3 regions of the Lysinibacillus sp. BS3 genome follow, and region 2 is predicted to be linked to each of the others. Evidence: riboswitches for the same ligand, from Rfam matches in the RefSeq annotation. Region 2 holds a riboswitch; each other region holds the start of a gene.

Evidence for each region. A riboswitch is a leader RNA that binds a small molecule or an ion and turns the genes downstream of it on or off. The one in region 2 is predicted to bind cobalamin.
Region 1: another riboswitch for cobalamin. It lies ahead of AAJG31_RS10865 (ABC transporter substrate-binding protein); the one in region 2 lies ahead of AAJG31_RS02665 (ABC transporter substrate-binding protein).
Region 3: another riboswitch for cobalamin. It lies ahead of cobT (nicotinate-nucleotide--dimethylbenzimidazole phosphoribosyltransferase); the one in region 2 lies ahead of AAJG31_RS02665 (ABC transporter substrate-binding protein).

Annotation. Positions count from the first base shown of each region.
Region 1 is NZ_CP154860.1:2,171,328-2,175,426, forward strand. Features, by position in the region: gene AAJG31_RS10855 (adenosylcobinamide amidohydrolase) at 1-63, opposite strand, end outside; gene AAJG31_RS10860 (iron ABC transporter permease) at 60-1,061, opposite strand; gene AAJG31_RS10865 (ABC transporter substrate-binding protein) at 1,058-2,026, opposite strand; cobalamin riboswitch at 2,163-2,346, opposite strand; gene AAJG31_RS10870 (acyl-CoA dehydrogenase family protein) at 2,404-4,071, opposite strand; gene AAJG31_RS10875 (long-chain-fatty-acid--CoA ligase) at 4,073-4,099, opposite strand, start outside.
Region 2 is NZ_CP154860.1:521,557-525,655, forward strand. Features, by position in the region: gene AAJG31_RS02660 (precorrin-3B methylase) at 1-485, opposite strand, end outside; gene AAJG31_RS02665 (ABC transporter substrate-binding protein) at 538-1,530, opposite strand; cobalamin riboswitch at 1,693-1,880, opposite strand; gene AAJG31_RS02670 (TetM/TetW/TetO/TetS family tetracycline resistance ribosomal protection protein) at 2,063-4,000, shown strand.
Region 3 is NZ_CP154860.1:1,486,082-1,490,180, reverse strand. Features, by position in the region: gene miaA (tRNA (adenosine(37)-N6)-dimethylallyltransferase MiaA) at 1-435, shown strand, start outside; gene hfq (RNA chaperone Hfq) at 533-763, shown strand; gene AAJG31_RS07770 (rhodanese-like domain-containing protein) at 859-1,161, shown strand; gene AAJG31_RS07765 (hypothetical protein) at 1,206-1,601, opposite strand; cobalamin riboswitch at 2,021-2,197, shown strand; gene cobT (nicotinate-nucleotide--dimethylbenzimidazole phosphoribosyltransferase) at 2,289-3,344, shown strand; gene AAJG31_RS07755 (trimeric intracellular cation channel family protein) at 3,439-4,044, opposite strand.

The sequences.
Region 1 (4,099 bases), 1.6 Mb from region 2:
ACTAATGTCCCTGACGATTGGTACATCTTCATAGCCACCTGATAGATGTTCAACAACAATCATGCCCGTACCCCCTTGCTTCTTCGCTGCTTATAAAAAATATAGGAGAAAACAGGTGCTCCAATAAATGCCGTAATAACACCAATTGGTAGCTCTCTTGGCACAATGATTGTTCGTGCTACTAAGTCGCAAATAATGAGTAATGTTGCACCATTGAAAAAAGATAATGGTAATAAGTGGCGATGATCAGAACCCCAAATCATCCTTGTCATATGCGGCACCACTAATCCTACAAAGCCAATTGTGCCAGAAACCGCTACAGCCGCTCCAGTTAACATGGAGCCACCTGCTAATATCAAATATTTACTGCGCTTTACATTAACACCTAAATGTTTTGCTCGCTCTTCACCATACAACAAGACATTTAATTCTCGTCTTTGTGTCCATAGCATTATTGAACCTACAATCACAAATGGAATGATCATTTGGACATATGGCCAACCACGCATCGAAACAGAACCAAGTAGCCAGCCTATTACCTGACGTAATTCTTCACCAGATAAGGCAATCATTAATGAAATAAGGGAACCTAAAAAAGAACTAAAAATAACACCTGTTAATATCAACGTTTCCATTTTTAATGAGCGGTCTACGAGTCTAGCAAAGCTCATAACAACTACCATCGTAATGATAGCACCAATCATACTGAAGATTGGCAGCGCATACAAACCGACAACAGGTATAGAAATACTAAAAAAGATCGTTAAAACAGCACCAACAGAAGCCCCTGATGAAACCCCTAGTGTATATGGATCTGCTAATGGATTTTTTAATAAACCTTGGAAAGCTGCTCCAGCAATAGCTAGAGATGCGCCTACTAGTCCCGCTAATAACACGCGAGGCAAACGAATTTTCCAAAAGATATTGGCGGCTGTTTCATCAACCGCCTCATTCCACAATACTTCTAGTGGAATATGAACTGAGCCTATCGCTACGCCACACCAGATGCTAATAAGAAGAAGCGTACATGTTAGTGTATAGGCTAGTGCTATTTTTTTCACTTAAATACCTCAGGATAGATCGCTTTTGCTAATTCTTCTAGACCTTCTGCTAAACGTGGCCCTTGACGACTTGTTGTACTTTCATCTACCTGCACAATCGCATTATTTTTTACGGCATTAATCGTATCAAAGCCCGCACGTTTTGGTATTTTCGTTAAAATATCTGGTACATAATGATATGTCACCACGATGACATCTGGATTTTTTGCGATAATTTGTTCTGCATCAATTTTATACCAATTATCGCCATCTACAGCTACATTCTCTGCATTGATCATTTCAAGCATAGCGTTCATAAATGTGCCATTGCCAGCTGTATAAATATCTGGCTCATCTGATGCTTCAACTAACACTTTTTTGGGTTCAACATCCTTGACTTTAGACAAAACTTCTTCTACTTTTGCCTTCATATTCGCAACAATTTTTTCTGCCTCTGGTAATTTCCCTGTAGCACGTCCAAGTTGCTCAATTGTTGTATATGTTTCATTAAAGTCTTGTGCATTTTTTACAACAAATACTTTCAAACCTGCTGATTCAAGCTGTGCAATAGCCTCTTCTGAAAGAGACATGCTAGATTCGTGTGAAAAAACGATATCTGGTTTTAAGGCAATAATTTTTTCAATATCGTATTCCATACCGCCAACCTTATCCTTCTCAGTTGCCTCTGGCGGATAATCGTCGTTGTCCGTAACACCAACTATTTCATCATTTAAACCTAGTCCAAAAAGGATTTCAGTATTACTTGGAATAAGTGAAACAATTTTCTCAGGAGGTGCTTCAAGTGTAATGTCCTTACCAAGGGCATCTGTTATCGTCATTGGGAATGTTGCTTCATCCACCTGTGCTGTTTCTTGCTGTGTTTGCTGCTCGTTAGATGGCTTGTTATCTTTTGCTTCCTGCCCACAAGCAGCTAGCAAGCCTACTGCTAAAAATGCTGATAATCCTATTTTCCAAAATTTCTTCATGTGAATCCTCCTTCGTTGATCCGTGCGACATTTCGCTTTATTCTACATCAAAATAAAACCCCTCATCTTTGATCGATGAGGGGGCAAAATCGCACCAAAAAAACTGATACAAAATCCACCACCCTATCCTCGTAGGTTGTCATGTCGTTATAAAGGCAGGTCTCCTGGCTAGTGCTACTTGCGATTTTTCAAGCCTTCCCGAAATCTTCAGTGGCATCATTTGAAAAAACTCACACTTACAGTGGCGGGACCGCATCGGAATTACACCGATTTCCCTTTTCACTTTACTTAAGTAAAGAACCTTTATAATATTCAGTTGATTTCATTATACATGAAAATGAAAAAAGTCGCCTCCATTCAAGACGACTCCCCGGCCATTATACAATTTCAGAAAAGTATTGGACTGTTTTCATTTGAGCACCCATTTCTCTTAATGACCATGTCTGTTCTAAATAAACGTCCGCTAGTTTTTCATATTTCCCACCAAATTTATGTGCCCACTCAACCGCTATGACACTTTCATAAAGGTGAGCCATTTTTTCCGCCATACCCTTAGCTTCAAAAGTTTTCGTTGCCTCGTCTAAAGCGCTAAAAATTTGCAGTTTCACAGACATATTCGCCAATTGTTCTTTAACGATTTGTACTAGTGAGCTGTCAGCTAATTTGTCTAATCGTTCCTCCATCTCCTGTACAAACAGTTCATGAGCATGAAACTTATCTACTAAACGAATGAGTTCTAAGGCCAAAATATTAGCCGTACCCTCCCACACCGTTAACACTTGGGCGTCTCTTAATAAGCGGGGCGTTACAAAGTCTTCTATATAGCCATTACCTCCGTGTAATTCAATTGCCTCACTAGCATAATGAACAGCTTGCTCTGCTGTTTCCTTTTTCATAATGGCAATATATAAACGATTCATAATAAGATCTTGCTGAGTTCCCTGTCCACTTGTCACTTTATCGTATAATTGGATAAGATCAAAAACTGTCGCTACTTCCACGTGCAACTTAGCTGCAAATTTCCCTAAAGTATCCTGAATCATAGGGTACTGTGTTAAGGGCTTGCCAAATGCATGTCGATTGCTTACATAATGTTTTGCCTCTAAGAAGCCGCGACGCATAATACCAATTGAAGCGACTGCATTACAAATTCTAGAGAGATTTAGTGCTTCTAGCATATAATAAATCCCTTTATTTTGCTCCCCTACAACATAGGCAAGTGCACCATCAAATTCTACCTCACCAGAGGGAACTGCCCGAACGCCTAGCTTATCTTTCAGTCGGCGAATACGTAAATGATTTGTTGTTCCATCTTCTTTGCGCCAAGGAACTGCAAACAATGTTAAGCCTTTGGAACCTGCTGGCGCACCTTCTAGTCGTGCTAATACCATCGCTACACCACACATGCCCGCATTGGATGCAAAATATTTTTCACCATATAGACGATAAGCAGTGCCATCCTTTCTCGCCTCCACCACATTTGCACCTACGTCAGAGCCCCCTTGACGTTCTGTTAAAAAGGTCGCACCTTCATATAAATCTGTGTCACCTGTTGCACACACATGTGGTAAAAAACGCTGCTTTACCTCTTCATCTGCATAATGATCTAATAGATAGGCAGTTGCCATTGTCAATGTTACTGGACAATAAAAACCGGGCTCTGCATGTGATAGCAAATAACCTTGTGCAAAGCTATAAACATAATTCCCCTTGTGTCCTAGCTGCGGAATATGCTTGTGTACATAGCCTACAATCCCAGTATTATATGTCTCTTCAATCGTTTTTTTATAGCCATCATTAACCCAAACCTCCGATATCTCTTCACCATAGGCATCATATTTTTGAAGGCGAGGCTCACCCTGCCTATCTGTATGTTTTGCCCTCGCATCAATATCACCTGCACATAGCTCACCAAAATCTGTTAACTCTCGTTGGGCATAGGATAAAAACTCTTTATCTAACATCATTTCTACTATTTTTTGAAGCGTGTCATCTTCAGTAAAAAAGTTCGTAGTACGCATTGCTTCTTGTTGTAATACTTTCATGCTATCTCACCTCTTGCCCCTTTAAATT
Region 2 (4,099 bases):
ACTGCCCCTAAATAGACATCAAAGCTTTCTTGTTGGTAAACGAGTCCAATATCATCATAGACTGCATTGTAGCAAGCTGATGCACAGCCATTAATATTGACACGCACTCTTGCAGGTACCTTCATCCCCTCTATGGCATGATAGAGCTGTTCGGTTATCGGAGCAGCCTCCATTTTCTCCCCATCACAAAAATCGCAGGCCTTCATGGCTATGATTGAACCAGAGGGAGCAACATAAAGACCTGCTTCCTGTAAGGCTTGCACCGCTTCCGTGGCATCGCACGTTGGTATGGATACGAGTATACTATAGGAAGCAGAATATTTTATCGCCCCCTTTTCGCCAGCAATTTCGGCTATTTTTTGGAATTGTGCAGGAGTATAATGCTTATTAATAATGCCAGGGCTAACGGCTAGACGGGTAAACTCACCATGACGGTTCAGTGTTTCAAATGTTTGATCTGGTACATTTTTTTGAAATGCGTTCATTTTTATCGCTCCTTATAAAAAAGGAGCTAGCAAAAACGCTAGCTCGAATGGATTAAAAGTTTTCAGGATAGAAGCCCTTTGCTAAAATTTCAATGGCCTCTGCCGCACGAACCCCTTCAGACGCTGCTGAAAGTGGCAGGATGACAAAGCGCTCATTTTTGACCGCTTCCATCTCCTTTAAGGCTGGATCATTTTTTAAGAATTGGATCTTTTGGTCTGCCGTTGTTTCACCGTAATCAATCACGACAACTACCTCTGGGTTGCGGTCTACTGCATCTTCCTTCGACACAGTTGTCCAGCCTGATTCCACATCACCAAAGATATTTTGTCCACCCGCGATTGTCACAAGCTCATTCATAAAGTTTTGACCAGCTGTAAATACATCCTTTTCACCGCTATCAAACACAAGAACACGTAATTTTTCGCTATCTTTTGGTAATTTAGCTTGTACTGCCTCTACATCTTTCGTCATTTGCTCAATTAAAGCTTCGCCACGATCCTCAATACGGAAAATCTTCGCGATATTGCGAATATCAGTGAAAATATCCTCTATTGTTGGCTTTGTCATGTTGGAAGCCGTATGTAAATACGTATGGATGCCTAATTCTTCAAGCTCTTCTGGTGTGCCTACACCCTTTTCGCCAAAGCCACTTTTCCAGCCAGCATATAGGAAATCTGCCTCGGCATCGATGACTTGCTCCTTCGTTGGGTATTGATCGGAAAGAACAGGGACCTTATCGTATGCCTCTTGCAGTGGTTCATAGATTTTATCATCTAAGTAAGCTGTCCCTACCATAGAATCCTCTAAACCAAGTGCTAGCATAATTTCTGTCACATGTTGATTTAAGCTAATCGCTTTTGTTGGTGCTTCCGTATATGTTTGCGTTGTGTCATTATTTTCAATGGTTACTTCTGCTGCCGCCTCAGATGGCTCAACCTTTTCACCTTGTGCAGCTGATTCCGTTTTGTCCTTTGCGTTACAAGCCCCTAAAACAGCGACCAAGGCAATGATCATCATCAGCCATATACTTTTCCATTTCTTCATGTCCTTTTCTCCTTTGCTGTTAAAATATAGAAAGAAATCAGAGACTTCTTTACTACTAAGGTAGTTGGAAGGGCATAAAAAAACCCTCTTGTCGCCAAGAGAGTAGCATAGTGAAATAACGGTATCATTACCTTCATCACTATCCCCATCCTCGTGGTTCTTAGTCAAAAAATACATACTGGCAGGTATCCTGGCTTAGGTTCATCATCTATACGCCTTCCCATAGTTTCACTACAGTGGCATGCTGTATAGACTCCCCATTTACAGTTGCGGGACAGCATCGGAATTGCACCGATTTCCCTTTTAAGCAAATGACAAATGCCATTTGCACCAATACGTTCTATAATGGTCAATACTATTGATAGACTAGCAGAAGAAAATTTATCGCGCAATCAGTAGTATGACACTAAAAGTATAATCATCATTATATTAGCACTATTTTGACATAAAGACGAACTATTTTACAAGAAATATAGAAGCTAGTATTCTGTTACAATAAAAAGATAGCATTCTATAGAAACGAGGATTTCTTATGTACAAAACAATAGGTGTACTTGCGCACGTGGATGCAGGAAAAACGACCTTCTCTGAGCAAGTGCTTTTTCATACAAATAGTATTCAAGCACGGGGGCGAGTTGATCATCAGGATACCTTTCTTGATCATCATGAGCTAGAGCGCAGACGAGGCATTACGATATTTGCCGAGCAAGGGCGCATGAATATTGGCGATGATACATACACATTGATTGATACGCCAGGGCATGTCGATTTCTCCCCTGAGATGGAGCGTGCTATTCGTGTGATGGATTATGCCATTATTATCATTAGCGCTGTCGAAGGGATACAGGGCCATACAGAAACAGTGTGGCAACTTTTACGTCAATACCATGTCCCTACCTTCTTCTTTATCAATAAAATGGATCGTGAGGGTGCCAATATGGAGGCTGTCATCAGACAGCTTCGCAAAGATTGCTCTCAGCATGTATTGTTCATCGATGAGCCACTGCGAGCAGACTATGTATCAAATAATATTATGGAATGGCTGGCGGAGCGCGACGAAAAATTGCTTGATGCCTTTCTAAATGAGTCATTGGAGCATGAACAGTGTCTTGCTCAATTAAAGGAAATGATTAAAAATGAATGTGCCTTCCCTTGCTTTGCTGGCTCGGCCTTAAAGGATGAGGGCATTCAGGAATTTCTTGACCAGCTCCCGCTGTTAACGGCTTCCCATTTTGACAAGGATGCCCCGTTTGAGGGCGAGGTTTTTAAGATTCGTCATGATGGGCACCAGCGTTTAACCTTTATGAAGGCAACCAAGGGCTCGTTGCATGTACGAGATGAATTTTCATTTGACGAAGTAACAGAAAAAGTGACCGAAATTCGCCTTTATAACGGCAGTCGCTTTGAGACCGTTCAACAGGTAGAGGCAGGAGAAATTTTCGCTGTCAAAGGACTGAGCCAGGCAAACATTGGGGATCGAATCGGTACAACGATGCTATCACAGCCCTATGAGCTTGTCCCAACCTTACAGGCAAAGGTTCAATATGAGGGTGATCAGCATATCAAGGAAGTGCTACAGATTTTCCGTTTACTCGAAGCAGAAGAACCGTCCTTGCGTGTGGTCTGGCAGGAAAAATTTCAGGAAATCCATGTGCATATTATGGGTGCCATTCAATTGGAGGTCCTGACAGAGGTATTAATGACGCGTTTTTCATTAGCTGTCTCCTTTGGTGAGCCGCAAATTTTATACATGGAAACCATTGCGACGACCGTAACGGGCTATGGTCATTTCGAGCCCCTCAAGCATTATGCAGAAGTTCATTTATTAATGGAGCCAAATCCACGTGGAACAGGTAATACCTTCACCAATGCCTGTCATGCCGATCATTTATCTGTAGGCAATCAGCGCCTTGTTGAAAAGCATCTGTTTGAGCGTGACCATCATGGGCTACTGACAGGCTTCCCTGTAACAGATATTCATTTTACACTTCTAACAGGTCGCGGGCACAATGAACATACATCGGGGGGAGATTTCCGTGAAGCCAGTTTCCGTGCCCTGCGTCAGGGGCTGGAGCAGGCACAAAATGTCCTACTTGAACCCTATTATCGCTTTAAAATGAAAGCTTCAAATGACTTTATCGGTCGTATGATGACTGATATTCAGCAAGCAGCTGGCACGTTCGATGACCCGATTTTATCCGAAACGGATGTTATCCTAACAGGTCGTGCACCTGTTGCCACTTTAATGAGCTACAGTACAACCTTTGCCGCCTATACAAATGGGAAAGGTGCACTCACACTCCAATTTGATGGCTATGATGTGTGCCATAATACAGAGGATGTGATTGCACAGATTGGCTACGATAGAAATGCCGACCCTGAGTATAGTTCCTCTAGTATCTTTTGTGCTAAGGGCAAAGGATATTCGGTTCCATGGCAAGAAGCACAGGCAGCCATGCATTGCCTGTAGGATGGGATGAGCCTGCTCGCTTCGGGTATTTCCGCGGGTATTTCTTGCTTGGGCATCAATATATCTCTACCCTGCCATAAGATATTACAAGCCCTCCAA
Region 3 (4,099 bases), 960 kb from region 2:
GCGGAGACAATCCATCCAAACAATACACGTCGTGTTATTCGTGCATTAGAAATGCTGGAATTAAGCGGTGTATCAAAAGCAGCTGAAGCACAAAATCGAGGGGAAGTACCCCTTTACAATCATGTTATTTTAGGGTTAGGTCAAAACATGTCCCGTGACGTGCTATATGACCGTATTAATCGTCGTGTTGATTTAATGATGGAAAATGGTCTTCTGCAAGAGGTGAAGGGACTATGGCAGCAAAATATCCGTGGTGTGCAGTCTATACAAGCCATCGGATATAAAGAATTATATGATTATTTAGATGGCAAATGTACCCTAGAGGAAGCCATTGATAGCTTAACACAAAATTCCCGTCGCTATGCAAAAAGACAGCTTACTTATTTCCGTAATAAAATGGATGTCCATTTTATTACGCCGGATGATCGATTATAAGAATAAAGAAGAATTTCTAAAAATTACTAATTGATAAATTGGTAGAACATGCTACTATAGGAATGAAGAGGTAGAAAGTTAGTAGGGAGGCTATTTGATGAAATCAATCAATTTGCAAGATACGTTCTTGAACCAACTACGTAAAAACAGTGTTTTTGTAACTGTATTTCTGTTAAACGGATTTCAGTTAAAAGGGACTGTGAAATCATATGATAATTTTACAGTATTACTACTTGATGCTGAAAATAAGCAGCACCTAATCTACAAGCACGCCATTTCTACATTCGTACCAGCAAAACAAATAGAGTTTTTAGAGACAGAAGTATAATAAGTATGTTAAACAGTTAGTGTTCTCACACTGGCTGTTTTTTTTGCTACAAGCTATAATGATAGTGGAATTTGATATTTTGGAGGACAAAGTTTATGAAAACAATGGAAACAACACAATTATTAGATCTGTTAGATGCAAATGAGGACCTATATATTATCGATGTTCGTGAAGAGGATGAAGTAGCACATGGCATGATCCCAGGTGCTAAACATATTGCACTCGGAACTATCCCTGAACGTTTAGAGGAATTAGATGTAGAAAAGCCATATATTATTGTATGTAAGGCTGGAGCTCGTTCTGCCAATGCGTGTGCTTACTTAGAGGCACAAGGATTTGATGTAACAAACCTTGAAGGCGGCATGCTGGCTTATGATGGAGAATTAGAATTTAAATAAATCATGAAAAAAAGAAAGAGCATATACTCTTTCTTTTTTCATGATTATTTTTTCACGGCGTCCATGATAAAATTAAAATTCTCTTCAAAGTTTTTGTAGATATTAACATTTTTTTGTCCCTGCACTTTTGAAGCATAACTAGCAAAGTTTAGACCAGCTCCATAAATTTGTAGTGCTCCATTCGCCAAATCCCCTTTTTGGAGAAGCTCAATGCCATCTTTCAAGAAATTTTGACTCTCCTCGAAATGACACTCCGTAATGTATTTATCACCACTATGAAATAATTTTAAATTTTCTAGTATTTTATTTGCTGTCTCTTCGCTGATCGAAGCGTCGATATTGATTAATAACTGATTGATCGGTTTTACGAGTTTGGCATAGAGGCTATCGTGCGTTTCACAGGTTTCAGCAATAGCGTTTCTTAATTCTTTTGCATTCATCGTATCTACTCCTAACTTTTCATCGTTTTACTATTTGATACTTACCCTAATTTTAATCAACTGAATACTGAATTTTTAGAAATAATTTATGTTTACATTGAACAGATTATTAAGGTTTTCAACTTTTATGTTCAACATTACTCAGTGAATTGGCAAAACATATGCTACGGAAGGTAGAGATGATGGAAAAGTCTGTAGTTTATTTGTTAAGACAATTGATTTAGTAATTAGTTCTTGTACAAGCTGAGTGTTAGGCATAGAGAAATCTTTAAAAGCAATAATTAAGGAAGACTAGGAATCAAGTGAAAGATTCACAGGCTATTGATAAGCTTATATTGGGAATTGGAGTATGTACTAAGTTAACACTCAAAAAATTTTTTCCTCTTGACACTAAAAAAGTTGTAAAGTAGATTTAACATAATTACATAAAAGCAATAGGTGCCCACTAGGGAGAATAGGGAATAAAGTGAAAAGCTTTAGCGGACCCGCCACTGTATAAGGGAGTTTCATAGTGTATGCCACTAGCGAAAAGCTGGGAAGGTACTATGAGGTGTTGAACTTGAGCCAGGAGACCTGCCTACATGCTTTAGAAGATATAGATGATGGAAAAGTCTGTAGTTTATTTGTCATGACAATAAACTACAGACTTTTTATTTTGTCTTAATGAGAACGAGAGGAGAAATAATCATGCAATTATTACAAGACACGATTCAAAACATTCAAGGGGTTGATATGAAAAGTATGGAGCAAGCTAGAATGCGGATTGATGCGCTTTGTAAGCCCCCGGGTAGCTTGGGTAAACTAGAATCAATTGCCGTACAGCTCTCTGGTATAACAGGACAATTATATCCGACGGTCGACAAAAAGGTGATGATTGTCTGTGCTGCAGATCATGGTGTTTGCGAGGAAGGTGTAACCACGAATCCACAAGATGTTACGGTCTTTCAAACATTAAATTTTCCTAAGGGGGGTACAGGCGTTTGTGCGATTGCGGGGATTACCAATGCAAAGGTGGTCACAGTAGATGTGGGAGTAAAAGAAGATATTTCACTTGATGCAGGTGTCATTATTCATAAAATTAAATACGGTACCGATAACATGGCACACGGTCCAGCTATGGCCAAACAAGAAGCCATTCAATCGATAGAAGTAGGAATCCGTGTGGCCACTGAGGAAATCATAAAAGGTGCTGATGTACTTGGGACTGGAGAAATGGGCATCGGCAATACAACACCAAGTGCTGCGATATTAGCTGTTTTGACGGGATGCAACCCTATCGAAGTAACGGGGTTTGGTGCAGGAGTAGGCCAAGGAGGCATTGCCTATAAAGCGGCAGTTATTGAAAAAGCAATTACCTTAAATAAGCCTAATCCAAGTGATGTTATTGATGTTCTGGCTAAGGTTGGAGGGTTAGAGATAGGGGCGATGACAGGTATTATTCTTGGCGCTGCTGCCCATCGTAAACCCGTTGTCATTGATGGATTTATTTCGACTATAGCCGCCCTCATTGCTTATAAGCTCGAACCAAAAGTAATCGATTATATCATTCCTTCCCATGCTTCAGAGGAACCAGGGGCAAAAATTGCCGCTGCCTTACTGGGCATTGAACCGATGTTGCATATGAATATGCGTTTAGGCGAAGGTTCTGGAGCAGCCTTAGCCTTTCCTCTTTTAGATGCAGCTTGCTCGATGATGAAAAACATGGTGACTTTAGAAGAATCAATGCAGTTGTTAAAAAGGTAAGTTAAATGTCTCTTTTTTAATCAAATAAGGAATGAAACATTAGCTTAAACAATAAAACAGCCAATGACTTAATTTTTGGTCATTGGCTGAATGGTTATGCACGATTTAACTTTCGTAATGGCAAGCGCCACTTCATCATATAGGAAAGAATACGTAAAGCTGTAATCACTGCGAATAAAATATAAAGGAATATGTCCCCTGTAAAAACCTCGAATCCGATTAGCAGTCCAGCAAGAGCTGCCCAAACACCATAAACTTCATCACGGAGAACTAATGGTTTTCTTCTAGCTAATAAATCTCGTACAATACCACCACCTGAACCTGTCAAAACAGCAGCTACAATGACTGCGCTCACTGGCATATCAAGCTTGACAGCATAGAGTGCGCCTTGAATAGCGAATGCTGATAAGCCAATCGCATCTGTGAAGTTACCCCAACGATGCCAATGTTGAATCAGATGATGCGGAAAAATAAAGAATATCGTAATCGCAGCAAGCGCTATTTGAAACATCATATCCTGTCCCCAAAGCGTTGTGACAGGTAGTCCAATGAGTAAATTTCGAATAGCTCCTCCACCAAAAGCAGTCACAATACCAAGTATATATACACCGAATAAATCGTATTCTTCTTCCATGGCAATAATTGCCCCAGAAATAGCAAAGGCAATTGTTCCTATAATACTAAAAACCTCCCAAGCCATCCCTTTCACCCCTTCTATCAATAAATAAACTTTATTAAAAGTTAAAAGACTTTTT